Regions from separate parts of the Arthrobacter sp. Soil_C_49 genome, predicted to be linked through region 3. Evidence: riboswitches for the same ligand, from Rfam matches in the RefSeq annotation. Region 3 holds a riboswitch; each other region holds the start of a gene.
What was found. Region 3 has a riboswitch for glycine ahead of gcvP (aminomethyl-transferring glycine dehydrogenase). Riboswitches for the same ligand answer to the same signal wherever they lie in the genome.

Region 1 (9,659 bases), on a different contig from region 3:
GGCGCCGTAGTTGATGACAAACGCGCCCACGCTGGGTTTGCCGTCCTCGTAGACGAAGAAGAAGTTGCCCTGGCCGCGGTTGCAGAACTCATCCCAGAAGGCGGCGTAGTACTCGTAGCTGCGGAGGGGCATGGAGCCCTTGGCTTTCACCGTGTCCGCCATGAGGTCGTAGAGCGCGCGGTAGGTTTCCGGGCCGGGTTCTTTCCGGAGCACCTCGCAGCCTTCCCGTTCGGCGCGCCGGATGGCGTTGCGGGCCCGGGAGGAAATTGCTTTGAAGACTGTTTCTTCGGGGCCGGAAATGTCCAGCAACGCGGTGGAGTCGTTGGACTGGATATTGGGTGCCTTCACCAGCCCGGCGGCGGCCAGGTGCACCTGGGCATCGGCGGAGTCCACAATGTCCGGTTCGATCTTGATGGTGAAGACGTTGAGTTTCCTGCCGCGGACAAAGGCTGCGCAGGCTTCGAGTGCGGCTTTCAGGTCCTCGGCAGCTGCCAGGTCCGGGCCTTTGATGAGGTACCAGAGCCGGCCCATGACCGGGAACTCTTTCTCCAGCACCAGGTTGTAGCTGGCAGAGCCGGGGCTTTCCAGCACCAGGAACCGGACTTTCCAGCCGGCGCCGTTTTTTACCGTCGCGTACGCGGCGGACTGCAGCATGTTGCCGCCGTTCGGGTTGGCCGTGACGTGCTTGTCCCAGTTTTCAATTTCCTCGGCTGTGGCAAAACGTGCGGTGAATTCTCGCAAAGGGGCCGTGTCCAATCGGGGGTTGTGCGCGGTTCTGTACTCGTGGCTGCGTGCGGACATGCAGCCTCAAGTCTAAAGCCTGGCGGCACCGGGGCTTTTCAGGAGGGCGTGCCGGAGCCCTTCCGCCCGTGCTGCCGACGGGTCTGTCGCCTTGACTCCCGGAAGGGTCTTGGCAAGGGTGGAGGCATGCAGCCGTATCCCGGACAGTTGGACCCTTCCCTGGAGGGAAGCGCGGGGAAGAGTGCGGAACGGCCGGGCACCGGCAGGCAGGTCCTGGCGTTGGGGGCCTTCCTGGCCGCATCATTTCTGGTCGCGGGCCTCGGGTCCCTCGCCACCTTCAACAATGTGGACGGCTGGTACGCCACTGCCGACAAGGCGCCCTGGTCACCGCCCAACGGCATTTTCGGCCCGGTGTGGACTTTCCTGTACACGGCGATGGCCGCAGCGGCCTGGCTGGTGTGGCGGAAGCGGGCACCGGGTACGCCGCGCGCCTTGAAGGTTTACGGCGTCCAGCTTGCCCTGAACCTTGCCTGGACCCCGGTGTTCTTCGGCCTCTACCCCTCCATCGGCGGGACTGCACTGTGGCTGGCGCTGGCCATCATCATTGCCCTGATCGTGGCCGTCGCGGTGACGGTGGTGTCCTTCGGCCCCATCAGCCGCACCGCAGGCCTGCTTCTCCTGCCGTACGTGTCCTGGCTGGTGTTCGCCGCAACACTGAACGGATGGGCAGCCCTCAACAACTGACGGGCATCACCGCTGCCCCGGTTGCGGCGGGCGGCGTCAGCACACCGCGACGTTGACGGCGAGGCCGCCCATGGCCGTTTCCTTGTATTTGGAGCTCATGTCCTTGCCGGTCTCGCGCATGGTCACAATGACCTCATCCAGCGAGACCCGGTGCGAACCGTCGCCCCACAGCGCCATCTTCGCGGCGTTGATCGCCTTCGCCGCGGCGATCGCGTTCCGTTCAATGCAGGGCACCTGCACCAGGCCGCCGATCGGGTCGCAGGTCAGGCCCAGGTTGTGTTCCATCGCGATCTCTGCCGCGTTCTCCACCTGGGCCGGGGTCCCGCCCATCACCTCGGCCAGGCCTGCCGCCGCCATGGACGACGCCGAGCCCACCTCGCCCTGGCAGCCCACCTCAGCCCCGGAAATGGACGCCTGCTCCTTGTACAGCACCCCCACAGCCCCGGCAGCGAGCAGGAACTTCACCACCACGTCGTCGCGGTCCTCCTGCGAGGCGTTCTCCATCCCCGGCGCGAAATGCAAAGCGTAAAACAGCACCGCCGGGATGATCCCGGCCGCCCCGTTCGTGGGGGCAGTGACCACCCGCCCGCCGGAGGCGTTCTCCTCATTGACCGCCAGGGCGATCAAGTTAACCCACTCCTGCCAATACTTCTGGTCATAGAAGTCCTCATCCTGGCCCTCGCCGTCCGGCCGTGAACTTTCCTTCTTCAACCGGTCATACCAGTCAGGCGCCCGACGACGGACCTTCAGTCCCCCAGGCAGCACACCTTCGCGCTTCAGGCTGGTGGCCACGCACTCCTCCATCACCGACCAGATATGCAGCAGGCCCTCGCGGATCTCCTTCTCGGACCGGGAGGCTTTCTCATTGACCAGCATGATGTCGGCGATCGAGAGGCCCTTGGACTGGCAGCGGCCCAGGAGTTCAGCGGCGGTGCGGAAGGGCAGCGGCAGTTCCTTCTTGGACTCCTCCAACTGCTGCTGCGCCGCATCTTCCTCGCCCTCACGGACGATGAACCCGCCACCCACAGAAAAGAACGTGGCGGTGTGGAGGATCTCGTCCTCCGCATCAAAGATGGTAAACGTCATGCCGTTGGTGTGCCGCGGGAGAATGGTCAGCGGCCGCAGCACCATGTCCTTCACCCCGTACGGCAGGGGCACCTCACCGGCCAGTTTTAGGATCCCGGTTTCGGCGATAGCGGCCAGCCGTTCCTCCACCTCGTCCGGCAGGATCAGCTCCGGATGGAAGCCCTCCAGCCCCAGCAGGACCGCGGTCATGGTGCCGTGCCCATAGCCCGTCGCTGCAAGGGAACCATAAAGGTCCACCCGCAGCGACGCCACACGGTCCAGGGCTCCGGAGGACTTCAGCTCCTCGGCGAAGACAGCAGCAGCCCGCATCGGCCCGACGGTGTGGGAACTTGAAGGCCCGATCCCGATGGAGAAGAGATCAAAGACACCAACAGCCATGTGCGTAAATCCTTAATAGAGGTTTGGTGCTGCTCGACGGGGGTTAGAGGTCCCCGCCGTTTTTGGACGCGTACTCCTGCGCCGACAGCAGGGGTCCTTCAGACTCGGCAGCTACCTTGAAGAGCCAGCCGGCTCCATAGGGATCGTTGTTGATCAGGGCGGGATCATCCACAACTCCAGTATTGATCTCCACCACCTCACCCGTCACTGGCGAGTACAAATCGGAGACCGACTTCGTAGATTCCACCTCGCCACAGGTCTCCCCTGCCGTCACGGCAGCGCCCACCTCGGGCAGGTCCACGTACACGATGTCGCCGAGGGCCTCCGTAGCGACAGCGGAAATCCCGATCGAAACCAGGTTCCCACCCTCCCGGGCCACCCACTCGTGCTCGTCGGAGTACTGCAAGTCTGCGGCAACTTTTGCCATGTGTTTTTCCTTTGCTTGTTTGTTCGAAACTCTTGTGGCTGGGTTGGGTGCGGCTGTGGGGATTCCTCCGCGTACTGGCTCGTTCCTCGCCTCTGACGTACGCTTCCGAAATCCCCACAGCCGCCAAAGCAGGTTTAGTTTTCGAGGCCTTCAGTTCCATGTAGGAAAACCACGTCACCTGAGTGCCGCAGGCTCCGGTCCTAACAAGCACAACCACCGGACCGGAGCGGCAACCCGACAATTCGAGGGATTCGACCGCCCAAGTTGGTGAGTCGAGCGTCCCCCGGGTTTCGACAGGCTCAACTAACGATTGGTGGCCGGAGCCCGCTAGTCGACACCGACTCCTGACAGGCTCAACCAGCCCGCGTAGGTGAGGTCCGCGGCCCCTTCGGGTGCGGCCTCCGGCAGCGTGCGTCTAAGGGAGCGTCACGTCCGCGCAGCGGGCGTCTTCGCGACCGAGCACGCAGAGGAGGCCGGACCCGACGGGCCAAAGGCGACCACAGCCAGGCACCCAAATAAGCACGCGTGAAAAGTCCGGTCCGGCGGGACCGGACGGAACCAAAGAGGTGCTTACCTGGAGCGCTTGTAGAACGGGAGGTCGACGACTTCGAAAGGCTCTGCCTTGCCGCGGAGATCAACGTCCAGTGCCGTGCCGGGTTCGGTGAACTCCACGTCGACGTATGCCATGGCCACGGGGTAGCCAAGGGTGGGCGAGGGCTGGCCGGAGGTGATTTCGCCGACGACGTTGCCGTCCTTGAGGACCGGGTAGTGGGCGCGGCCGGCGCGGCGGCCCAAGCCCTTGAGCCCGACGAGCCTGCGTCCGGCAGTGCTGCCTGCGCCGGCTTCCCTTTTGGCCGCGAGTGCGGCCTTGCCCACGAAGTCGCCTTCCTTGGACAGCCCGACGACGGCACCCAGGCCTGCCGCGAAGGGGTCGCCCTGCAAAGACAGCTCGTTGCCGTACAGGGGCATCCCCGCTTCGAGACGGAGGGAGTCGCGGGAGGCCAAGCCTGCCGGCGTGAGCTCCCCGTCCTCGGCGATCGCGACGAGCGCCTGCCACAGGCCGGGGGCGTCGTCGTTGGACACAAAGATCTCAAACCCGTCCTCGCCCGTGTAGCCGGTGCGGGCAAGCAGCAAGTCCAGTCCGGCGCCGCCCACGAGGAACGGAACCTCCACGGCGGCGTAGTACTTCAGCTCCGTCACCAGGCTGTGCCGCGCGGCCGGGACCAGGCGGAGCAGCAGCTCCTGCGCCTTCGGGCCCTGGACGGCGATGAGTGAGGTGGCGGCCGAGGCGTCGTTGACCTGGACGTCGAAGGCGGCGGCGCGCTTGGCCAGTTCGCCAGCCACTACGGAGGCGTTGCCGGCGTTGGGAACCACCAGGAAGACGTCCGTGCCGTCAGCAGCCACGGGCCGGCGGTACGTGATGAGGTCATCGATGATGCCGCCGTCCTCGTTGCAGATCAGCGAGTACTTCGCCTTGCCCACTGGCATGGCGGAAATCTTTCCCACCAGCGCGTAGTCCAGGAAGGCAGCCGCGTCCGGCCCGGTCACCCAGACCTCGCCCATGTGGGAGAGGTCGAACAGCCCGGCACTCCTGCGGACGGCATGGTGCTCGGCGAGCTCGGAGCTGTATTTCAGTGGCATCTGCCAGCCGCCGAAGTCGGTAAAGGAGGCACCCAGTTTCTTGTGCTCCTCGTAAAGAGCGGTGTACTTGCCAGGCATGCGGTCAGCCTTCCGAGCCAGTGGTTGAGCTTGTCGAATCCTCGAACTCGGAAAGCGGCGGGCAGGAGCAGATCAGGTTCCGGTCCCCTGCCGCGCCGTCGATGCGGCCCACCGGCGGGAAGTACTTGTCCTGCTTGAGCGACTTCACCGGGAACACTGCCTGTTCGCGCGGGTAGGCACGGTCCCAGTCGCTGCTGATGGCGGCGGCCGCGGTGTGCGGGGCGTTGCGCAGCGGGCTGTCCGCCACGGAGAAGTCGCCGTGAGCCACCTGGTCGATTTCGGCGCGGATGGAGATCATGGCCTCGATGAAGCGGTCGATCTCGCCGAGGTCCTCGGATTCGGTGGGTTCCACCATCAGGGTCCCCGCCACCGGGAACGCCAGGGTGGGGGCGTGGAAGCCGTAGTCGATAAGGCGCTTGGCCACGTCCTCCGCCGTGACGCCGGTCTTGGCCGTCAGCTCGCGCAGGTCCAGGATGCATTCGTGCGCTACCAGGCCGCCTTCACCGGTGTAGAGGACCGGGAAGAAGTCGTTCAGCCGGGCGGCGACGTAGTTCGCGGCGAGCAGAGCGGACTTGGTGGCCTCGGTGAGGCCCTGGCCGCCCATCAGCTTCACGTAGGCCCAGGAGATGGGCAGCACGCCAGCGGAGCCGTACTTGGATGCGGAAATCGGGACGTCGTTGCCTTCCGTCCACGTGGCCGCATTGCCGGGCATAAACGGTGCGAGGTGTGCCTTGGCAGCAACGGGGCCGACGCCGGGTCCGCCGCCGCCATGCGGGATGCAGAAGGTCTTGTGCAGGTTCAGGTGGGACACGTCGCCGCCAAACTTGCCCGGCTGTGCCAAACCGACCAGGGCGTTCAGATTCGCCCCGTCAATGTACACCTGGCCGCCGGCCGCGTGAACAGCGTCGCAGACTTCGCGGACGTCAGCGTCGTAGACACCGTGGGTGGACGGGTAGGTGATCATGATGCAGGACAGGGCGTCTTTGTGGGCCTCGATCTTGGAGTACAGATCGGCGTGGTCGATAGTGCCGTCCGGCGCCGTGGCCACCACAACAACCTTCATGCCCGCGAGCACAGCCGACGCGGCGTTCGTGCCGTGTGCCGACGCCGGGATGAGGCACACGTTGCGCTGCTGGTCGCCCCGGGAGTGGTGGTAGCCGCGGATGGCCAGCAGGCCGGCGAGTTCGCCCTGGGAGCCTGCGTTGGGCTGGATGGATACCTGGTCGTACCCGGTGATCTCGGTCAGCTGTGCTTCCAGGTCCGCGATCAGCTCGCGCCAGCCTTCGGTCTGGGAGTCCGGGGCGAACGGGTGGATGGAGGCGAACTCGGGCCAGGAAATGGCTTCCATCTCGGCCGTGGCGTTCAGCTTCATGGTGCAGGAACCCAGCGGGATCATGGTGCGGTCCAGCGCCAGGTCACGGTCGCTGAGCTTCCGGATGTAGCGCAGCAGCTGCGTTTCGGAACGGTGCGTATTGAACACCGGGTGCTGCAGGAAGTCCGAGGAACGTTCGACGGCGGCGTCCAGGGCAAAACCGTCCGTCACCTGAACCCGCCCGGCATCAAAGGCTTCGAGGACGGCGTCGACAATTGCCGGCGTCGTGGTTTCATCAGTGGAAAAGCCCACCGTGTCCGCGTCAATGCTGCGCAGGTTGATGCCCCTGGCCTCGGCGGCGGCGACAATGCCCGCGGCCTTGCCTGGAACGGAGACCGTGACAGTGTCGAAGAAGCTGGTGTGCAGCACGTCGAGTCCGGCGGCCTTGAGGGAAGCCGCGAGGGTCGTGGCGTGCGTGTGGGCGGACCGGGCGATTGCCTTCAGGCCTTCCGGGCCGTGGTACACCGCGTACATGGAGGCCACGATGGCCAGCAGCGCCTGGGCCGTGCAAATGTTGGACGTGGCCTTCTCGCGGCGGATGTGCTGCTCGCGCGTCTGCAGGGCCAGACGGTAGGCAGGTACGCCGGCGTTGTCCTTGGAGACGCCCACCAGGCGGCCGGGCATGGAGCGCTCCAGGCCCTTCTGGACCGCCATGTAGGCGGCGTGCGGGCCACCGTAGAACAGCGGCACGCCGAAGCGCTGGGCTGAGCCGACAGCGATGTCCGCGCCCTGCTCACCGGGAGGTGTGATGAGGGTGAGGGCCAGGAGGTCGGCGGCAACTGTGACCAGGGCACCGCGTTCCTTCGCCTCAGCGATGACGGCGGTGTGGTCGAAGACCCGGCCGGAGGCGCCGGGCTGCTGGAGGACGACGCCGTTGATGGCGCCGTCGGGCAGTCCCTTAGCGAGGTCGGCAACCTCCACCTCAAAGCCGAGCGCCTCGGCGCGGCCCTTGACGATGGCGATGGTCTGCGGCAGGCAGTCGGCGTCCAACACCGTCTTGCCGTCCCGGGCATCCTTGTTCTTATTCGCGCGGCGCATCATGAGCACGGCCTCGGCCACGGCAGTGGCTTCGTCCAGCAGGGAAGCATTGGCGATGGGCAGTCCCACCAGGTCCTGGACCATGGTCTGGAAGTTCAGCAGCGCCTCTAGCCGGCCCTGCGAGATTTCCGGCTGGTAGGGCGTGTACGCGGTGTACCAGGCGGGGCCCTCAAGGATGTTGCGGCGGATCACCGGGGGCGTCACGGTGTCGTAGTAGCCCTGGCCGATCATCTGCACAGCGGTCTTGTTCTTCGCGGCGAGCCGGCGCAGTTCAGCGAGCGCCTCCACCTCGCTCAGGGCGCCGGCCAGTTCCAGTGCCGAGTCCTGGCGGATGTCCTTGGGAACGGCGGTGTCAACCAGCGCGTCCACCGTGTCGTAACCCACGGCCTTGAGCATGGTGTCGACGTCGGCCTGCCGCCGGGCACCGATGTGCCGGTCAACGAACGTGGCAGCCGGAGCAGTGGCGGCGGTGGCCGGAATGGCGGCGGCTGGGGAGGCAGAGGCCGCGATGGCGGAGGCTGGGGAGGCGGAGGCCGGAATAGCAGTCACGAGGAACTCCATACATAAGGCGGCGCAGGGTACGCCACATCGATTCGGGTCCTCCCCGCTCTGTAACTGGACCTGAGAGTTTCCGCGTTGCCCGCTTTCCGCAGGCCCCGCTTGCACCGTCGGTGAGCACGGCAGTCCAGGCGTCCGGTACGGGATGGCCAGGCGGACAGCGTGCTGCTTTCCAGAGGTGCCTCGCCGCGGCGGTACATGGGCCTGTGAGATTCCTGGGGAGGTATTGCTCCTACGGCGCCTGCTTGTACCTTCTGGCAGAACTCTCCCGCCGCAGATCAAAGGCTATTCAATTAGTTGTTTTTGATGGCGGCCGCAAGGGCCGGCGCATGCACCAATTCTCCTATGCCGCCGTCCCCGGGGCAAATGAACGGCTAGCCCCGCAGCCGTTCCACGGCCGCCAGCAGTTCGTTTACATCCGCTTCCCGGTTTCCGGCATTTCCGGACGGGCCGCTCTCCCACATGGCGTTGAAGTACAGCCCGTCCCCCATGTAGAGCACAGCTTTCGCCATGGCCGGGCCCACATCCTTGCCGATGAGCTCCAGCCACTGCTGCTGGATGGCGGCGAAGCGGCGCCGGGCTTCCTCGTGCGCCACTTCGGCGAGGCGCGTCGCGGCAACGAAGGACCTGTCCATGGGGGTGTCCGACCAGAGCGATGACCGGATGAAATAGGCAGCAGCGCCTTCGGGCGCCGCCGCCATTGCATCGAGGTCCTCCCCCGCCAGGCGGTCCAGCCGCTCCAGGGTGGCCGCGATCAGCGTTTCCTTGTTCGGAAAGTGGTATAGCAGCCCGCCCTTGGAAACGCCTGCCCGTTTCGCCACCGCATCCAGGGTGGCGGCACGTTCCCCCACGTCGATGAGGAGTTCTTCAAAGGCATCGAGCACTGCATCCCGTGCCACGGGTTTTCTGGCCATGGTTCCAATCATGCATTGTCGCGTCGGAGTTTCTTAACTGTACCGTCCGGACGGTATAGTTAACTTATGACCGCTCCCTCCGCACCCCAGCAAGACCGCACCCGCCTGAACGCCGCAGCGAATCAGCCGGCGGCTCGGCGACGAGGTACCCGGCGGGACTGGCTCGCGCTGGGACTGCTGATGTTCCCGGTCCTCCTCGTCGCCGTCGACAACACCGCACTGACGTTTGCGCTGCCCGCAATTGCCCGCGCCCTGGACACCTCAGGCGTCGAACTGCTCTGGATCGTGGACGCCTACCCGCTGGTACTGGCGGGGCTGCTCGTGGCCATGGGAAGCCTGGGTGACCGGATCGGACGGCGACGGCTGCTGATCATCGGCAGCATCGGCTTCGCGGCAGTGTCAGCCGCAACGGCCTTCGCCCCCGGCTCCAGCTGGCTGATAGCCGGCCGCGCCGCCCTGGGCCTTTTCGGCGCGATGCTGATGCCCTCCACGCTGTCCCTGATCCGCAACATCTTCCCGGACCCCAACCGCCGCCGGCTGGCCATCGCCATCTGGGCCGCCGGGTTCTCCGGCGGCGCCGCCCTGGGTCCGATCTTCGGCGGCTGGCTGGTGGAACAGTTCTGGTGGGGAGCGGTTTTCCTGGTGGCGGTGCCCATCATGCTGCCGCTGCTGGCCTTCGGCC
Region 2 (9,659 bases), on a different contig from region 3:
GCGTCCAGACGGACCAGGGTCAGCTCGGGGTTGTGGCCGAACATTGTTCGTCCGGGATACTGCCGCTGGGTTTCCGCCAAGTCGCCGCAGGTGATGAAGTCGAGGCATCCCGGAACTAGAACCTGGGGAAGACCTAGGCGGCCAGCGGTTTCCATACGGCCAGGTCCGGCATCCATCAGCCCACCGATCTTGGTACCGGCCAGTTCGGTCAGGGTGAAGTCAAGAACGGCGGCGACCTCGCCGGAGGCCACAAAATTCTCCAGGGCCCGGCCGCCCACGCCATTGGCATGGAACGCCACCAAGTCAAAGCCGTCCCCTTCGATCTGGTCGCGGGCTCTCATCACCGCGTCAGTGGTGTTGCCATTCAGCGAGACGGCGATTGCCGGGCGGGGTTTTCCGTCGCGCTTGACATGGGCTGTGGCGGCGGCCGCGCCGACTACATAGCCCGCTGCGGAACGAAGAACCGCGGAGGTGATGGAATTCAGACCGACAATATCCGCGACTGAATGCAGGGTGGCGACGTCCCTCGTCCCGACGTATGGCTCGAACTTCCGGTTACCCGAGGCCAGGGGCGAAACGACCATTTTAGGAAAACCAACCGGGGATGCCTCAAACGCCGTGCGAGTGACGTAAGCGCCCGCTCCCCCGACACAGAGCGCAGCATGGATGCGGCCGTCGCTTACCATCTTCGAGAAGGAAGCGGCGACGCCAGCCCGGAGTGCGGCGACAGCCTCACCACGATCCATACTGTCAATTTGCTCGCTGGAATAGCCGGCCGCCTGGGCTACTTCCTCCCGGCTAATGAGCGGCCGTCCCCCGCTGAGCTGAGCCCCTGTGAGGTGACGGTGGGCGCGGCCGGAAGTGTCGAGCAGGATCACGCTTGCGCCAAGCTGTTCTATTTCCGCCGCAACGGAGGTCAGCTCAACCGACTTAGTGTCCAGAGTGCCAATCACGAGAACCGTAAGCCATGTTCCGATGCTGCCCCGTTCGACTTGTCGAACACCTTCAGGCTTCTTTGCGTGCGTCATGCCACTCACGTTATGTCGACTTGGCGTACAACGTCAAGAGCATTTTCGACTTTTCGTTCGATCTCACCGAACGGACGACGCTTTTTAGTGTCGGAACGTTCGACGCAGCTTGTTGCTGGAAGGTTGGATTCCCCGGCGAGGGTGCAGTGACGTCCGGAGCGCGATGCGTAAAATAGATTCGGTAAGACCGAACGAAGGTGCGTTTCAGGCTGTGAGCAGGTGGTGACGAGCAGCGCTGAGCCGATGTACCTAGGAATGAGGGAGTGGACGCGGATGAGCGAAACCAGCGAGATCGAAGAAGAAGCGGACTCTACGGTCCAGATTGGCGACCGCCTGCGGGAGCTGAGGAACCAATACCAGTACAGTATTCGCGGGCTTGCCGGACGCGCAGGGGTTTCAGCATCGTTGGTGAGCGACATCGAAAAGGGTAAGGTCGAGCCGTCAATCTCGACATTAAAGCGCATGGCGGCAGCACTCGGTACGAACATCACCTACTTCTTCTCTGAGCCAACACAGGACAAGGGCAGGGTCGTCCGGGCAGCCGAACGAACTCCCATGGGTCCAAAGTCGTACCTGAGCGGCAGCCGCTCAGGCATGGAATCCAGCGGCGTCCGCTTTGAACTCGCTTCCCCTCCAGAGTCGGAAGCCATCGAAGCCATCTATGGACGCTACGAGGTCGGCGCGTCGACTGGTGATGAACCCTATACGCACGAGGGTGAAGAATGGGGAATGGTCTTGTCCGGCCGGCTCAAAGTTGTCTTGGAGGATCAGGTTTATTTCCTCGAACCCGGGGATTCAATCTGGTTTCCCAGTACGATTCCCCACAGGATGGAGAACGTAGCCACAACAGTCACCGAATACATTTGGATTGACACGCCCAAAAGCTTCTAAAAGCCTGGTTGGAAACGGCGGGCCGATACTGCTGCAATCAGTACCGGCCCGCCGGGCTTTTCTACTTGGCGAGCAGTCCAAGGTCAATCGGTAACGTGACGCCAGTGATGTAGCGAGCCTCGTCGGAGGCGAGCCATTTGACCGCATTGGTGACATCCGCGGTGTCGATCATTGGTACCTTCATCAGGTGATGCTCCACGAAGCCCGAGTGGGCGTCCTCAGCGTTCGGGTTCTCCAGGTCCGGGCGGAACATCTTAAAGACCCCAGGGTTGTTCAGCATGATGGTGTCAACATTGGTCGGGGCAAGCGCATTCGCCCTGATGTTGTGGGGGGCAAGTTCATTGGCCAGGTTACGCATCAGGCCGATGACGCCATGTTTAGCCGCGACATAATGGCCAAGGGTATGCAACGCCTTCAGCCCGGCCGTGGAACTAGTCAGGATGATGGACCCACCGTTGCCGGCCTCGATCATAGCCGGTACACCTGCCCGGACCGTCTTCCACACACCCGTCAGATTGATGTCAATCATCGTTTGCCAGGTTTCTTCGTCCAGTTCGGCCAGCTGACCGTAGGAGACGACGCCTGCGTTTGCGAGGATGATATCCAGACGGCCGAACTCACTCACGCCGTCCTTGACAGTAGCGGTCAAGCCATCCAGATCGCGGACGTCCACTTGGCGAGCCAGGATTTTGCCGCCAACTGCTTCTACCTGCCGGACCGTTTCCTCAAGCTCTGCTGAGGACGCCCCTTCATAGGGAACGGTGTCAATGGGTGCGCATGCATCTACTGCGATGATGTGGGCGCCTTCGGAGGCAAGGCCAACGGCATGCGAACGCCCTTGCCCACGAGCTACACCGGTTATGAAAGCAACTTTTCCGTCAAATCGTCCTGCCATAGCGGACTCTCCATTCTATCGGTTCTGAACGGTCCTAGCGTACAGATTTGGTTTATCCACCTCACGATACATGCTGGCGTCGAACAAAAGGAGGGTTTTTGGGTATTTTTCCCCGCCACGCTCTCTCGCTGCCGGTTTGGCCCCCTGGTTGCAAGACATTTTCGGCACTGGTTGCCATTACCCCTGACCGCGGTGTACTTTGTAGTCGTAATCACGACAGAACACGTGCCACTAAGTTGCAGCGGGAGAGTCCGGCACACCCCCGTCGGCGCCGTAGGAGCAAACCCTCCCCAGGAATCTCTCAGGCCCACGTACCGCTGCAACGCGGCAACTCTGGAAAGCAGCCCGGCCAACTCCTTCTGCGGGGAACGGGCTCACCGACGGTGCAAGCTGCTCCACGCCATGACGAGGAGCAGCGGAAACTCTCAGGTCCAATACAGAGCGGGGAGGAACCCAAACACCGGCGCCTGAAGCGCTGGTAGACACTGGAGTTCCTTATGACCGCCAATTCCAAAGCTGCTGCATTCGTCGACCGCCACATCGGCACGCGCAGGCAAGACCAAGTCGAAGCCATGTTGAAGGCTGTTGGCTACGACTCCATTGATTCCTTAGTCGACTCGGCTGTTCCGGCCGACATCCGACAGGACTCTTCCCTGGAACTGACCGGCGCGTTGAGTGAGGTGGAAGCCCTCGCCGAACTGCGCGGGCTGGCCGCCAAGAACAAGACCGCCGTGCAGATGATCGGGCAGGGCTACTACGACACCGTGACTCCTCCGGTAATCCGCCGCAACATCCTCGAAGCACCCGCCTGGTACACCGCCTACACCCCGTACCAGCCGGAGATTTCCCAGGGCCGGCTCGAGGCGTTGCTGAACTTCCAGACCATGATCCAGGACCTGGTGGGCCTGCCCATCGCCAACGCGTCGCTCCTCGATGAAGCCACCGCGGTAGCCGAAGCGGTCCTCATGATGCGCCGAGCCAACAAGAACAAGGACGCCAGGGACGCCAAGACTGTCCTAGACGCCGATTGCCTACCGCAGACCATCGCCATCGTGAAGGGCCGTGCCGAGGCGCTCGGCTTCGAGGTTGAAGTCGCCGACCTTGCCGAGGGACTGCCCGAGGGCGTCATCAACGGTGTGGTGCTCCAGCAGCCCGGTGTCTCCGGCCGGGTCTTCGACCACAGCGCCGTCATCGCGGACGCGAAAGAACGTGGTGCCCTGGTTACGGTCGCCGCCGATCTGCTTGCACTGACCCTCATTACGCCTCCGGGCGAGCAGGGGGCGGACATCGCCGTCGGCTCCACTCAGCGTTTTGGCGTGCCGTTGTTCTTTGGGGGGCCGCACGCCGCGTACATGGCTGTCCAGAAGGGCCTCGAACGCACCCTCCCTGGCCGCCTCGTGGGCGTTGCCAAGGACAACGCCGGCGTCCCCGCGTACCGCCTGGCCCTCCAGACCCGAGAGCAACACATCCGCCGCGAAAAGGCCACCTCCAACATCTGCACCGCGCAGGCACTGCTGGCCATCGTCTCCTCCATGTATGCGGTCTACCACGGCCCCCACGGGCTAAAAGCAATCGCCCAAGCCGTGCATGAAAATGCCAAAATCCTTGCGGGCTCCCTCCAAGCCGCTGGCTTGGAGGTGCTGCACACCAGCTTCTTTGACACCATCACGGTCCGTGTCCCCGGTAAAGCGAGAAGCGTGGTCGCAGCCGCTGAAGCCAAAGGCATCAACCTCCGTGTCATCGACAGCGACCTGGTCGGCGTATCAACCGACGAAACAACGACTGCCCAAGTCATTGCAGACGTCATGTACTCCTTCTCCATAGTGGCCGCCTACGGTGCACGCATAACAGGTAGCACGGACGGCTTTGCGCTGGACAGCGCCGTTGAGCGTATCTCGGCGTTCCTACAGCATCCGGTGTTCAACACCCACCGCTCCGAAACCCAGCTGCTGCGCTACATCCGCCGCCTCTCCGACCGCGACCTGGCGCTGGACCGCACCATGATCCCGCTGGGCTCCTGCACCATGAAGTTGAACGCCACCGCCGAGATGGAAGCCATCTCCTGGCCGGAGTTCGCCTCCATCCACCCGTTCGCACCGGATTCCCAGACTGCCGGTTGGCGTGAACTCATCGCCGGCCTGGAAGCTGACCTCGCCGAAATCACCGGCTACGACCAGGTTTCCATCCAGCCCAACGCAGGATCCCAGGGCGAACTCGCCGGCCTGTTGGCCATCCGCGGCTACCACCACTCCCGGGGCGAGGCGCAGCGCAACGTCTGCCTCATCCCAGCCTCAGCCCACGGCACCAACGCCGCCTCCGCCGTACTGGCGGGTATGAAGGTTGTTGTGGTGGCCACTGCCGCCGACGGCACCATCGACCACGCTGACCTGCAGGCCAAGATTGACGCCCACAAGGACGTCCTTTCGGCCATCATGATCACTTACCCGTCCACCCACGGCGTTTACGACGCCGATGTGCGAGAGGTTTGCGACGCCATCCACGCGGCCGGCGGCCAGGTGTATGTTGACGGCGCGAACCTGAACGCTTTGGTTGGTTTGGCACAGCCGGGCAAGTTCGGCGGCGACGTCTCCCACCTGAACTTGCATAAGACCTTCTGCATCCCGCACGGCGGCGGCGGACCCGGTGTCGGACCTGTTGCGGCGAAGGCGCACCTCGCCCCGTTTATGCCGGGCGACGCCAACAAGGCCGCCCACGAAGCCGGACATGGCGTTGCCATTTCGGCTTCGCGCTTCGGTTCCGCCGGTGTCCTGCCGATCTCCTGGGCCTACGTGAAGCTGATGGGCGGCCAGGGTTTGACCGAGGCCACCAAGTCGGCGCTTCTCGCCGCGAACTACGTGGCCGCCCGTCTGGATGAGCACTTCCCGGTCCTCTACACCGGCGAGAGCGGTTTGGTGGCGCACGAGTGCATCCTTGATCTGCGCGAACTCACGGCGAAGACCGGCGTCACGGCCGAGGACGTGGCGAAGCGTTTGATCGACTTCGGCTTCCACGCCCCCACGCTGTCCTTCCCGGTGGCGGGCACGCTCATGGTGGAGCCCACCGAGTCCGAGGACCTCGCGGAGATCGACCGCTTCATCGAAGCTATGATCATCATCCGCCAGGAGATCGACCAGGTGGCCGCCGGTGACTTCACCGTGGAGAAGTCCCCGCTGCGCAACGCGCCCCACACGGCAGTCGCCGTCTTATCTTCCGACTGGAACCGGACGTACCCGCGTGAGCAGGCCGCCTTCCCGGTGGCCTCCCTCCGACAGGACAAGTACTTCCCGCCGGTCGGCCGCATCGACGGCGCAGCAGGGGACCGCAACCTGGTCTGCTCCTGCCCTCCGCTTTCCGAATTTGAGAACTAAGGAATTCCGATGACTGAGAACTACACCGCGCTCTACGAGCAGCACAAGCTCGCCGGCGCCTCCTTCACCGACTTCGGTGGCTGGCAGATGCCCCTGAAGTACAACTCTGAACTGGCCGAACACCACGCCGTGCGCAACGCCGCCGGCCTGTTCGACCTCTCCCACATGGGTGAAATCTGGGTGACCGGCCCTGACGCCGGTGCCTTCCTGGACTATGCGCTGGTGGGCAAACTGTCCGCCGTTGCCGTCGGCAAGGCCAAGTACTCGCTGATTTGCCAACGAGATGGGGGCATTATCGACGACCTGATTTCCTACCGCCGTGCAGAGGACCGCTATCTGGTGGTGCCCAACGCCGGCAATGCCAAGGTGGTGGCAAGGGCACTGGCCGAAAGGGCAGCCGCGTTCGACGTCACAGTCGAGGACGCCTCCACCGAGACGTCCCTCATCGCCGTGCAGGGACCGAACGCCGAGGCCATCCTGCTTAAGCTGGTCCCCACCGAACAGCACTCGCTGGTGACGGAGCTGAAGTACTACGCGGCCGTCGAAGTAGAGATCAACGGTCAGCACCTGTTGCTTGCCCGGACCGGCTACACGGGCGAGGACGGCTTCGAGATTTACGCCAACAACGCGGCGGCCCCAGCGCTGTGGGATGCGCTGTTGGAAGCCGGGGCAGGGGAAGGTCTGGTCCCCGCCGGTCTCGCTTGCCGCGATTCGCTCCGCCTCGAAGCCGGAATGCCGCTGTACGGCAACGAGCTGTCCCGGCACGTCAACGCCTACGCAGCAGGGCTGGGCCCGGTGGTGTCGCTGGCGAAGGAAAGCGACTTCGTTGGCAAGGAAGCACTGGCAGCGGTCAAAGCTGCCGGCGTCGGCTCCACCGCGGGCCAGAAGCTTGTGGGCCTCAAAGGCACCGGCCGCCGTGCAGCCCGCGTGCACTACCCGGTCCTTAAGAACGGCACCTTGATTGGCGAGGTGACTTCCGGCCAACCCTCCCCCACCCTCGGCTACCCAGTGGCCATGGCCTACGTCGACGTCGAACACTCCGCCCCCGGTACCGTCCTGGACGTGGACCTCCGCGGCAAACCCGAACGCTTCGAGATCGTCGAACTCCCGTTCTACAAGCGCCAAAAGTAATCAAACAAGACCTAGCAAGCAAAGGAAAATCATCATGAGCAAAGTTGTTGCTGAACTGAAGTACTCCGCCGAGCACGAGTGGGTTGCTGTTGACGGATCCGGACCGACCGGCGTCGGGATCTCCGCTGTGGCTGCCGATGCCTTGGGCGACATTGTGTACGTGGACCTGCCCGAGGTTGGTTCCTCGGTGACTGCGGGGGAGACCTGCGGCGAGGTGGAATCCACCAAGTCCGTCTCGGACCTTTACGCACCCGTCACCGGCGAGGTTGTGGAGATCAACGACGAAGTGGTCTCCGACCCCGCGCTGATCAACAATGATCCCTACGGCGCCGGCTGGCTCTTCAAGGTGGCCGTCACCGAAGAAGGCCCGCTCATGTCCGCTGAAGAATACGCCGCAGCAAACGGCGGTGAACTGTGAACCCGGCAGCAGTGACCAAATTCGCCCAGGTCGTTTCCCCGTCCCTGGACGCGGACCTGTCCGTACTGGACCCTGAGATCGCAGCGAAGATTGACGACGAGCTCACCCGGCAGCGTGACGGCCTGGAGATGATCGCCTCCGAGAACCACACCGCCGTCGCCGTGATGCAGGCGCAGGGCTCGGTGCTGACCAACAAGTACGCCGAGGGCTACCCAGGCAAGCGCTACTACGGCGGCTGCGAGCACGTGGACGTCGTGGAGCAGCTCGCCATTGACCGCATCAAGGCACTGTTCGGCGCGGAGTTCGCCAACGTGCAGCCGCACTCCGGCGCGCAAGCGAACGCCTCGGTGATGCACGCGCTGATCAAGCCCGGCGACACCATCATGGGCCTGAACCTGGCCCACGGCGGCCACCTCACCCACGGCATGAAGATCAACTTCTCCGGCAAGCTCTACAACGTGGTGCCGTACGGCGTCCGTGAGGACACCCACACCGTGGACATGGCCGAGGTGGAGCGACTGGCGCAGGAGACCAAACCGGCGTTGATCGTGGCCGGCTGGTCTGCATACGCCCGCCAGCTGGACTTCGCCGAGTTCCGCCGCATCGCCGACTCCGTGGGCGCGTACTTGATGGTGGACATGGCGCACTTCGCCGGACTGGTGGCCGCCGGGCTGCACCCGTCACCGGTGCCGCACGCGCACGTCACCACGTCCACCACGCACAAGACCCTCGCCGGTCCGCGCGGCGGCATCATCCTGACGAACGACGCCGACATCGCCAAGAAGATCAACTCAGCTGTCTTTCCGGGCCAGCAGGGCGGCCCGCTGGAACACGTCATTGCGGGCAAGGCCGTCGCGTTCAAGATCGCGGCCTCGGCCGAGTTCAAGGAGCGCCAGGAGCGCGTCCTCGCCGGCGCCCGGATCCTGGCCGAACGCCTGGTCCAGCCCGACGTCACCGCCAACGGCATCAGCGTGATCTCCGGCGGCACCGACGTGCACCTGGTCCTCGTTGACCTGCGCAACTGCGAGCTCAACGGGCAACAGGCCGAGGACCGCCTCGCGGCCATCGACATCACAGTTAACCGCAACGCCGTCCCGTTCGACCCCCGCCCGCCGATGGTCACCTCCGGTCTCCGGATCGGCACGCCGGCGCTCGCCACGCGTGGGTTCGGCGAAGCTGCCTTCCGCGAGGTTGCCGACATCATCGCCGAAGCTTTGACGGCCGACGCCGACGCGGACCTTTCGGGGCTGCGTCACCGCGTCGAGGCCTTGGCTGCAGCCCACCCGCTCTACCCGGGCGTCACGAACCTCGCCTAAGGCTTCCTGCCCGTGGTCACTTTTGCCCGGTGGGACCGGCAGCCTCCGCGTGCTCGGTCGCGAATACGCCCGCTGAGCGGACGTGACGCTTCCTTAGACGCATGCTCACGGATACCGGGCCCGCGTCCGTCACCTCCTGCCCCGACCACGAACCGCTTGTAGATAGGAACCCGTCATGGCTGTTGGAGTCTTCGATCTCTTTTCGATCGGCATCGGCCCTTCCTCTTCTCATACTGTGGGGCCGATGCGGGCTGCTGCTGTGTTCGCGGAGGAGCTGAAGGCTTCCGGGGTGCTGGGGTCGGTGGCGGGGTTGCGGGTGGATCTATACGGATCATTGGCGGCCACGGGGCACGGGCACGGGACGATGACCGCGGTGCTGCTGGGGCTGGAGGGGTTCCATCCGGAGCTGATCCTGCCCGAGGAGGTGGGGGAACGCCTGGCCGCAATCGCCGAGACCGGGATGCTGCAGCTCGCCGGTGCCGTGCCGTTGCCCTATGGGGTGAAGGACATGGTGCTGCGGCCGTTGACGGTGCTGCCCCGGCACACGAACGGGATGACGTTCACCGTAAGTGATGAGGCCGGGGAGGTTTTGCATACGGCGACGTTCTTCTC
Region 3 (9,659 bases):
AGGAACGTGGCTTCCTTGTCCTCCCAGCACTCAAAAATGTTCGGACAGCCAGCCTCCTCACACACCGAGTGCAGGCCCTCTTTTTTCACCAGGTTCTTCAGCCCGACGAATTCCGGGCCCATCTGGACCTTGGCCTTGATCCACTCCGGCTTGCGCTCCACCGGAACAGCAGAGTTGCGCTGCTCAACGCGCAACAGCTTCCGGCCTTCAGGTGCCAATGTCATTTCCGTACTTCCTTCAGCATTCGACGACGTTGACGGCGAGGCCGCCCATGGCCGTTTCCTTGTATTTGGAGCTCATGTCCTTGCCGGTCTCGCGCATGGTCACAATGACCTCATCCAGCGAGACCCGGTGCGAACCGTCGCCCCACAGCGCCATCTTCGCGGCGTTGATCGCCTTCGCCGCCGCGATCGCGTTCCGTTCAATGCAGGGCACCTGCACCAGGCCCCCGATCGGGTCGCAGGTCAGGCCCAGGTTGTGTTCCATCGCGATCTCTGCCGCGTTCTCCACCTGGGCCGGGGTCCCGCCCATCACCTCGGCCAGGCCTGCCGCCGCCATGGACGACGCCGAGCCCACCTCGCCCTGGCAGCCCACCTCGGCCCCGGAAATGGACGCCTGCTCCTTGTACAGCACCCCCACGGCGCCGGCAGCGAGCAGGAACTTCACCACCACGTCGTCGCGGTCCTCCTGCGAGGCGTTCTCCATCCCCGGCGCGAAATGCAAAGCGTAAAACAGCACCGCCGGGATGATCCCGGCCGCACCATTCGTCGGGGCAGTGACCACCCGCCCGCCGGAGGCGTTCTCCTCATTGACCGCCAGCGCGATCAAGTTAACCCACTCCTGCCAATACTTCTGGTCATAGAAGTCCTCGTCCTGGCCCTCGCCGTCCGGCCGTGAACTTTCCTTCTTCAACCGGTCATACCAGTCAGGCGCCCGACGACGGACCTTCAGTCCCCCGGGCAACACACCTTCGCGCTTCAGGCTGGTGGCCACGCACTCCTCCATCACCGACCAGATATGCAGCAGGCCTTCACGGATCTCCGCGGGAGTGCGGCTGTCCTCCTCGTTGATCCGCATGATGTCGCTGATGCCGAGGCCTGTTTCCCGGCAGTGCTCCAGCAGCTCGGCGGCGGTGCGGAAGGGCAGCGGCAGTTCTTTTTTGGATTCCTCGAGTTCCTGCTGTGCTGCATCCTCCTCGCCCTCGCGGACGATAAAGCCGCCGCCCACCGAGAAAAACGTTGCCGTGTGCAGGACGTTGCCCTCGGCGCCGGACACCGTGAAGGTCATGCCGTTGGTGTGGCGGGGCAGGACGGTCAGCGGCCGCAGCACCATGTCCTTCACCCCGTAGGGCAGCGGGACCGCACCAGCCAGTTGCAGCAGGCCGGTATCGGCGATTGCGGCGAGTCGTTCCTCCACCTCGTCCGGCAGGATGAGCTCCGGATGGAAGCCCTCCAGTCCCAGCAGGATCGCGGTCATGGTGCCGTGGCCATGGCCCGTCGCGGCGAGGGAACCATAAAGGTCCACCCGCAGCGACGCCACGTCCGAGAGCTTGCCCAAGCCTTTGAGCTCCTCCGCAAAAACGGCAGCAGCCCGCATCGGGCCCACAGTGTGGGAACTGGAAGGCCCGATGCCAATGGAAAAGAGGTCAAAGACTCCAACAGCCATGCGATTGTTCCTAACTAAACGTGGTTGGGGTGGAGCGGGCAGGACATCCTCTGTGTGCCGGGCCCACGCCGTCCGGGTTCCCTGGCCGAGCTTGCGAGGCTAGGGGACGGTGGGGAGCATGCTGCCGGATGCCCCGCCCACTCCGAAGGCACCTCACCAGGCGAGGGACCCGCCAGCGCCGGCAGAGCCGGACTTTTCGAAAGCGTGCGTCAAAGCGACGAAGTGGGCCCACGCCGGCAGGGTTCCCTGGCCGAGCTTGCGAGGCTAGGGAGCCGGTGGGGCGCAGCACGCGTGAAAATGTCCGGTCCGCCGGTCCCGAAGCCAGCCAACTCTAGGACAGAGGTGCGAGGGCCGGGTACAGCGGGTGGGCTTGGGCGAGGGTTTCGACGCGGTGACGCAGCCCGGAAAGGTCTGCATCGGCGTCGGCCGTCAAAGCCTCGGCGATGATGTCCGCAACCTCGCGGAATGCGTCCTCACCGAACCCGCGGGTGGCCAGCGCGGGCGTGCCGATCCGCAGGCCGGAGGTGACCATCGGCGGGCGCGGGTCGAACGGCACGGCGTTGCGGTTCACCGTGATGTCGATGGCCGCGAGCCGGTCCTCGGCCTGCTGGCCGTCGAGCTCGCAGTTGCGCAGGTCAACGAGGACCAGGTGCACATCGGTGCCGCCGGAGACCACGCTGATGCCCTTGGCGCTGACGTCGGGCTGGACCAGGCGCTCAGCCAGGATCCGGGCGCCGGCCAGGACACGTTCCTGGCGCTCCTTGAACTCGGCGGACGCGGCGATCTTGAATGCCACGGCCTTGCCCGCGATGACGTGTTCCAGCGGGCCGCCCTGCTGGCCCGGGAACACAGCCGAGTTGATCTTCTTGGCGATGCCGGCGTCGTTGGTCAGGATGATGCCGCCGCGCGGACCGGCGAGGGTCTTGTGCGTGGTGGAGGTGGTGACGTGCGCGTGCGGCACAGGCGACGGGTGCAGCCCTGCGGCCACCAGCCCGGCGAAGTGCGCCATGTCCACCATCAGGTAGGCGCCAACGGAGTCGGCGATGCGGCGGAACTCGGCGAAGTCCAGCTGCCGGGCGTAAGCGGACCAGCCGGCCACGATCAGCGCCGGCTTGTGCTCCTGGGCCAGGCGCTCCACCTCGGCCATGTCCACCGTGTGGCTGTCCTCGCGGACGCCGTACGGCACCACGTTGTAGAGCTTGCCGGAGAAGTTGATCTTCATGCCGTGGGTCAGGTGGCCGCCGTGGGCGAGGTTCAGGCCCATGATGGTGTCGCCCGGCTTGATCAGCGCGTGCATCACCGAGGCGTTGGCCTGGGCGCCGGAGTGCGGCTGCACGTTGGCGAACTCCGCACCGAACAGCGCCTTGATCCGGTCGATGGCGAGCTGTTCGATGACGTCCACGTGCTCGCAGCCCCCGTAATAGCGCTTGCCCGGGTAGCCCTCGGCGTACTTGTTGGTCAGCACCGAGCCCTGCGCCTGCATCACGGCGACGGCAGTGTGGTTCTCGGAGGCGATCATCTCCAGGCCGTCACGCTGGCGGGTGAGTTCGTCGTCGATCTTCGCGGCGATCTCGGGGTCCAGTGCGGACAGCTCGGCGTCCAGCGACGCGGAGACTACCTGCTCAAAGGCCGCGGTAGCGGCAGTGGCGCTCACAGTTCGCCGCCATTGGCTGCGGCGTACTCTTCAGCGGACATCAGCGGGCCCTCTTCGGTAACGGCCACCTTGAAGAGCCAGCCTGCGCCGTAGGGATCGTTGTTGATCAGGGCGGGGTCGGAGACCACTTCGTCGTTGATCTCCACCACTTCACCGGTGACGGGGGCGTAGAGGTCCGAGACGGACTTGGTGGATTCCACCTCACCGCAGGTCTCCCCCGCGGTCACCGTGGAGCCGACCTCGGGCAGGTCCACGTACACGATGTCGCCCAGGGCTTCGGCAGCCACAGCGGAGATCCCGACGCCGGCAGGCCCGGATCCGTGAGAAGCAATCCACTCGTGCTCGGCCGAGTATTTAAGTTCAGCAACAACTTTTGCCATGTGTATTTCCTTAGGTTCGTGTTTATGAAAGTGAGAGAGCGTCAGCCCAAACCCCACATCAAGTGAGAGAGCGTTTAGTTAAAACCCGCATCAAGTGAGAGAGCGTTTGGCCAAACGCGGCATTAAGTGAGAGAGCGTTACTTCTGGCGCTTGTAGAACGGGAGCTCTACTACTTCGAACGGCTCTGCCTTGCCGCGGAGGTCGATGTCCAGGGCGGTACCGGGTGCTGAGTGTTCGACGTCGACATAGGCCAGGGCGATCGGGTAACCGAGCGTGGGGCTCGGCTGGCCGGAGGTTACCTCGCCCACCACGTTGCCGTCCTTGAGGACCGGGTAGTGGCTGCGGCCGGCGCGGCGGCCCAGGCCCTTCAGGCCCACCAGCTTGCGGCCCGAGGTGGACCCGGCGCCCAGTTCCTTGAGCTCCGCCAGCACGGCCCTGCCCACGAAGTCCGATTCCTTCTTGAGTGACACAACCGGCCCCAGCCCGGCGGCGTAGGGGTTGACTTCCCGGGAGAGCTCGTTGCCGTAGAGCGGCATGCCGGCTTCGAGGCGGAGCGAGTCGCGGCACGCCAGTCCTGTGGGGATGAGCCCGTGGCCGGCGCCTGCTTCGAGCAGCGCGTCCCACAGGCCGGCAGCATCCTCATTGGGGATGTAGATCTCGAAGCCGTCCTCGCCGGTGTAGCCGGTGCGGGCCAGCAGGAGCTGCTGCCCGTTGATCTCGACTTCAACCGCGGCGTAATACTTTAGCTCCGTCACCAGCCCGTGCTGCGCCGCGGGGACCAGCTTCAGGAGGATGGCCTCGGCGTTCGGTCCCTGGACGGCGATCAGCGAAGTTTCGGCGGACACGTCCTCCACCTTCACGTCAAAGTTGGCAGCACGCTCGGCCAGTGCAGCGGCAACCACCGCAGCATTGCCGGCGTTGGGGACCACCAGGTACTTCTGTTCACCAAGGCGGTAGGAGATGAGGTCGTCGATGATACCGCCGTCTTCCTGGCAGATCAGCGAGTACTTTGCCTTTCCGACGGCAACAGCGGAGAGCTTGCCGACAAGGGCGTAGTCGAGGAAAGCTCCGGCGTCAGGGCCGGTGACCCAGACCTCGCCCATGTGGGAGAGGTCGAACAGGCCGGCGGCGTTGCGCACGGCGTGGTGTTCGGCGAGCTCGGAGCTGTACTTCAGCGGCATCTGCCAGCCGCCGAAGTCCGTGAAGGAGGCGCCGGCAATCTTGTGCTGCTCGTACAGCGCGGTGTAGTTCTCAGTCATCACAGAATCCTTAGTTTTCGAACTCGGAAAGCGGCGGGCAGGAGCAGACCAGGTTGCGGTCCCCTGCTGCGCCGTCGATGCGGCCCACCGGCGGGAAGTACTTGTCCTGCCGGAGCGAGGCCACCGGGAAGGCGGCCTGCTCACGCGGGTAGGAGCGGTTCCATTCAGAGGAAACGACGGCGGCTGCCGTGTGGGGTGCGTTCCGTAGCGGGGAGTTCTCCACCGGGAAGTCCCCGCCAGCCACCTGGTCGATTTCCTTGCGGATGGTGATCATGGCTTCGATGAAGCGGTCGATTTCCGCGAGGTCCTCGGATTCGGTGGGTTCCACCATCAGGGTCCCCGCCACCGGGAAGGACAGGGTGGGGGCGTGGAAGCCGAAGTCGATGAGCCGCTTGGCCACGTCCTCGGCTGTGACGCCGGTACGGGCCGTCAGGTCGCGCAGGTCCAGGATGCATTCGTGCGCTACCAGGCCGCTTTCGCCGGTGTAGAGGACCGGGAAGTGCTCGTCCAGGCGGGCGGCAACGTAGTTCGCAGCGAGCAGTGCGGACTTGGTGGCTTCGGTGAGCCCCTGGCCGCCCATCAGCTTCACGTACGCCCAGGAAATCGGCAGCACGCCAGCGGAACCGAAGCGTGAAGCGGAAATCGCCACTCCGTGCCCGGCCTCGTGGGCAGCCTTATTGGCGTCGCCCGGCATAAACGGTGCGAGGTGTGCCTTGGCAGCAACCGGGCCGACGCCGGGTCCGCCGCCGCCGTGCGGGATGCAGAAGGTTTTGTGCAGGTTCAGGTGGGACACGTCGCCGCCGAACTTGCCCGGCTGCGCCAGCCCAACGAGCGCGTTCAGGTTGGCGCCGTCCACGTAGACCTGGCCGCCGGCGGCGTGGATGGCGTCGCAGACCTCGCGGACGTCGGCGTCGTACACACCGTGGGTGGAGGGGTAGGTGATCATGATGGCCGAGAGGACGTCCTTATGGGCCTCGATCTTGGCCTGCAGGTCCGCGTGGTCGATGGTGCCGTCGGCAGCGGTGGCCACAACAACAACCTTCATGCCGGCCAGGACGGCGGACGCGGCGTTGGTGCCGTGCGCCGACGCCGGGATGAGGCACACGTTGCGCTGCGCCTCGCCGCGCGAGTGGTGGTAGCCGCGGATCGCCAGCAGGCCGGCAAGTTCCCCCTGGGAACCGGCGTTGGGCTGGATGGACACCTGGTCGTAGCCGGTGATCTCGGCGAGATCCGCTTCCAGTCCGGAAATCAGTTCACGCCACCCTGCGGTCTGGGAGTCGGGGGCAAACGGGTGGATCGAGGCGAATTCGGGCCAGGAAATGGCTTCCATCTCGGCTGTGGCGTTCAGCTTCATGGTGCAGGAACCCAGCGGGATCATGGTGCGGTCCAGGGCCAGGTCCCGGTCGGAGAGCCGGCGGATGTAGCGCAGCAGCTGGGTCTCGGAGCGGTGGGTGTTGAACACCGGGTGCTCCAGGTAGGTGGAGGTGCGCAGCACCTGCTCCGGCAGCTCGAAACCCTCGGCAGACACCACGGGACCGGCGCCAAAGGCGACAACAACCGCGGAGAGGACCTCCGGCGTCGTGGTTTCATCGACTGACACGCCAACTGTGTCCGCGTCGATGAGGCGCAGGTTGATGCCCCGGGCTTCGGCGGCGGTGATCACCTTGGCGGCTTTGCCGGGGACGCGGACGGTGATGGTGTCGAAGAAGGTATCGGACACCAGTTCCCGGCCGGCGATCTTAAGCGTGGCGGCCAGGGCGCGGGCGTTGTTGTGGACGGTTTCGGCGATCGCCTTCAGGCCGTCGGGGCCGTGGTAAACGGCGTAGAAGGACGAGACGATGGCGAGCAGTGCCTGCGCCGTGCAGATGTTGGACGTGGCCTTCTCGCGGCGGATGTGCTGCTCGCGGGTCTGCAGTGCCAGGCGGTATGCGGGGACGCCGGCGTTGTCCTTGGAGACGCCCACGATTCGGCCGGGGAGCGTGCGCTCCATGCCGTCGCGGACGGCCATGTAGGCGGCGTGCGGTCCGCCAAAGAACAGCGGCACGCCAAAGCGCTGGGTGGAACCGACGGCGATGTCCGCGCCCTGCTCGCCCGGTGGAGTGATCAGGGTGAGTGCCAGGAGGTCGGCTGCGACAGTGACCAGCGCGCCGCGGTCCTTGGCCTCGGCGATAACGCCGGACTGGTCCCAGACGCGGCCGGAAACGCCGGGCTGCTGCAGGACGAGGCCGTTGATGTCGCCGTCGGGCAGGCCGGCCGTGAGGTCGGCAATTTCCACCTCGAAGCCGAGGGCTTCGGCGCGGCCCAGCACGATGGCGATGGTCTGCGGGAGCAGGTCGGCGTCCAGGACAGTCTTGCCGTCCTTGGCCGTCTTGTTCTTGTTGGCCCGGCGCATCAGCAGCACGGCTTCGGCCACGGCGGTGGCTTCGTCCAGCAGGGAGGCGTTGGCCACCGGGAGCGCGGTAAGGTCCTGCACCATGGTCTGGAAGTTCAGCAGCGCCTCGAGCCGGCCCTGCGAAATTTCCGGCTGGTAGGGCGTGTAGGCGGTGTACCAGGCGGGGGCTTCGAGGATGTTGCGGCGGATCACCGGCGGAGTCACGGTGTCGTAGTAGCCCTGGCCGATCATCTGCACGGCCATCTTGTTTTTGCCGGCCAGCTTGCGGAGCTCGCCGAGGACCTCGACTTCGCTGAGGGCGCTCTCAAGGGTGAGTGGCGTGTCCTGGCGGATGGAATCGGGCACGGCGCTGTCAACGAGGCCATCGAGGGTGTCGTAGCCGACGGCCTTGAGCATGGTGTCGATGTCGGACTGGCGGCGCGCGCCGATATGGCGGTCTGCGAAGGTGGTGGGGGACGATTGAACCGTCATAAGAGGAACTCCATAATTCAGGTGGTGCCGGAGCACCACGTTGATTCGGGTTCCTCCCCGCTCTGTATTGGACCTGAGAGTTTTGTGTAGTCCTGCTGTTCGGCAGGGCGCCACTTGCACCGTCGGTGAGCCCGGTTGCCCGGACTGCTTTCCAGAGTTGCCTTGCCGCGGCGGTACGTGGGCCTGAGAGATTCCTGGGGAGGATTTGCTCCTACGGCGCCTGCAGAACGTACCGGCAGGACTCTCCCGCCGCAGATCATCAGCACGTGCCACTGGTGGGTGACACGGCTCACAGGTTACAGGATCCGTGGTCAGGATGCAAAATGAGGGCCAGCTTTCGGGCGGGCGGACGACGGCGGCACGTCCCGCCGTCGTCCCCTCACCGGAAGTGCCGCAGGGCTCCGTGCAGGGACACCCTTGGCAGGGCCTGAGACAATGGCCGGATGGAGATCGCCCTGGGACTTCTGGTTCTCGTTGCGGTGGTTTGCGCCGGAAGCGCGCTGGGCCGAAAACTGAACATTTCCGTTCCCCTGCTGCTGGTACTGGTAGGCGTGATCGGCTCCTTCCTTCCGTTCGTGCCGGACATTGAGCTGAACCCGGAAATGGTCCTCGTGGGGCTGCTGCCGCCGCTTCTCTATGCCGCGGCGCTGCGGACGTCCCTGTTCGACTTCAGCTCCAACCGCCGGTCCATCGGCCTGCTATCGGTGGGGTATGTCATTTTCGGCACTATCGCTGTGGGCTTTGTGGTGTGGTGGCTGTTCCCGGAGATCCCGCTGGCGGCCGCGTTTGCGCTAGGGGCCGTGGTGGCACCCCCGGACGCGGTGGCCGCCACCTCCATCGCCCGGAAGGTGGGGATGCCGCGCCGGATCGTCACCATCCTGGAGGGTGAATCCCTGGTCAACGACGCCACGGCATTGATCTGCCTGCGCGCAGCGATCGCCGCGATTTCCGGGACGGTGTCCGTGGCGGGGATCGCCGCGGACTTCCTGCTCGCGGTGGGCGGCGGCCTGGTGGTAGGCATCGCCGCGGCCTACGTGCTGACGGAACTGCGCAAGCGGATCCGGAACGTCCCCATCAACACCTCCACGTCGCTGGTGGCTCCCCTGGTGGCGTACCTGCCGGCGGAAGCGATCCACGCGTCGGGTGTCCTGGCCGTCGTTGTCACCGGGCTCATCATGGGCACCAAGGCGCCGTCTATGCCCAACGGTGCCGCCCGGCTGAGCCAGCGCAGCAACTGGAATACGGTGCAGTTTCTGTTGGAAAACTCGGTGTTCCTGCTGATCGGGCTGCAGGTGCGCAGCATCGTGGAGGGTGTCCAGGACGATTCCCTGGGCGCTGGCCGGATCTGGATGGGCTGCGCGGTGATCCTGCTGGCGGTGCTGGTCCTCCGCCCCGTGTGGGTTTTCCCCGCGACATACCTGCCCCGGCTGATTCCCGCGGTGCGGCGCAGCGACCCGGCGCCGCCCTGGCAGTTCCCCGCCATTGTGTCCTGGGCCGGGATGCGCGGCGTGGTCACCCTGGCCGCAGTGTTGGTGCTGCCCGAGGACCTGGAACACCGGTCTGTGCTGATCCTCGCTGCCCTTGTTGTGGTGGGCGGGACCCTGACGCTGCAGGACTTTACCCTCCCGGCACTGGTCCGTGCGCTGCGGGTGCAGGGTCCGGACCAGCGCGAGGATGCCCTGAACAAGGCGTCGCTGATGCAGCTGGCCACCGCCGCCGGCGTGGCCCGGTTGCAGGAACTGGGCACTGAGAACGATCCGCCCGAGGTCCTGGCCATGCTGAAGCGGCGCACGCAGGAGCGCGGGCTGGCCGCGTGGGAACGGCTGGGCCGGCCGTCG

Region 1: it holds a riboswitch for glycine, as region 3 does, so the genes downstream of both, gcvP (aminomethyl-transferring glycine dehydrogenase) here and gcvP (aminomethyl-transferring glycine dehydrogenase) in region 3, are expected to answer to the same signal.
Region 2: it holds a riboswitch for glycine, as region 3 does, so the genes downstream of both, gcvP (aminomethyl-transferring glycine dehydrogenase) here and gcvP (aminomethyl-transferring glycine dehydrogenase) in region 3, are expected to answer to the same signal.

The regions. Positions count from the first base shown of each region.
Region 1 is NZ_JBDGJZ010000016.1:87,898-97,556, forward strand. Features, by position in the region: gene AC3A4Z_RS20080 (lipid II:glycine glycyltransferase FemX) at 1-801, opposite strand, end outside; gene AC3A4Z_RS20085 (TspO/MBR family protein) at 928-1,485, shown strand; gene AC3A4Z_RS20090 (L-serine ammonia-lyase) at 1,522-2,949, opposite strand; gene gcvH (glycine cleavage system protein GcvH) at 2,993-3,376, opposite strand; gene gcvT (glycine cleavage system aminomethyltransferase GcvT) at 3,947-5,095, opposite strand; gene gcvP (aminomethyl-transferring glycine dehydrogenase) at 5,100-8,066, opposite strand; glycine riboswitch at 8,246-8,344, opposite strand; gene AC3A4Z_RS20110 (TetR/AcrR family transcriptional regulator) at 8,438-8,977, opposite strand; gene AC3A4Z_RS20115 (MFS transporter) at 9,044-9,659, shown strand, end outside.
Region 2 is NZ_JBDGJZ010000023.1:391-10,049, forward strand. Features, by position in the region: gene AC3A4Z_RS22410 (Tm-1-like ATP-binding domain-containing protein) at 1-1,028, opposite strand, end outside; gene AC3A4Z_RS22415 (cupin domain-containing protein) at 1,302-1,919, shown strand; gene AC3A4Z_RS22420 (mycofactocin-coupled SDR family oxidoreductase) at 1,981-2,814, opposite strand; glycine riboswitch at 3,047-3,141, shown strand; glycine riboswitch at 3,142-3,264, shown strand; gene gcvP (aminomethyl-transferring glycine dehydrogenase) at 3,312-6,182, shown strand; gene gcvT (glycine cleavage system aminomethyltransferase GcvT) at 6,192-7,313, shown strand; gene gcvH (glycine cleavage system protein GcvH) at 7,348-7,731, shown strand; gene glyA (serine hydroxymethyltransferase) at 7,728-9,047, shown strand; gene AC3A4Z_RS22445 (L-serine ammonia-lyase) at 9,223-9,659, shown strand, end outside.
Region 3 is NZ_JBDGJZ010000003.1:210,875-220,533, forward strand. Features, by position in the region: gene lipA (lipoyl synthase) at 1-224, opposite strand, end outside; gene AC3A4Z_RS07250 (L-serine ammonia-lyase) at 238-1,665, opposite strand; gene glyA (serine hydroxymethyltransferase) at 1,997-3,319, opposite strand; gene gcvH (glycine cleavage system protein GcvH) at 3,316-3,699, opposite strand; gene gcvT (glycine cleavage system aminomethyltransferase GcvT) at 3,837-4,958, opposite strand; gene gcvP (aminomethyl-transferring glycine dehydrogenase) at 4,969-7,821, opposite strand; glycine riboswitch at 7,874-7,981, opposite strand; glycine riboswitch at 7,983-8,080, opposite strand; gene AC3A4Z_RS07275 (Na+/H+ antiporter) at 8,265-9,659, shown strand, end outside.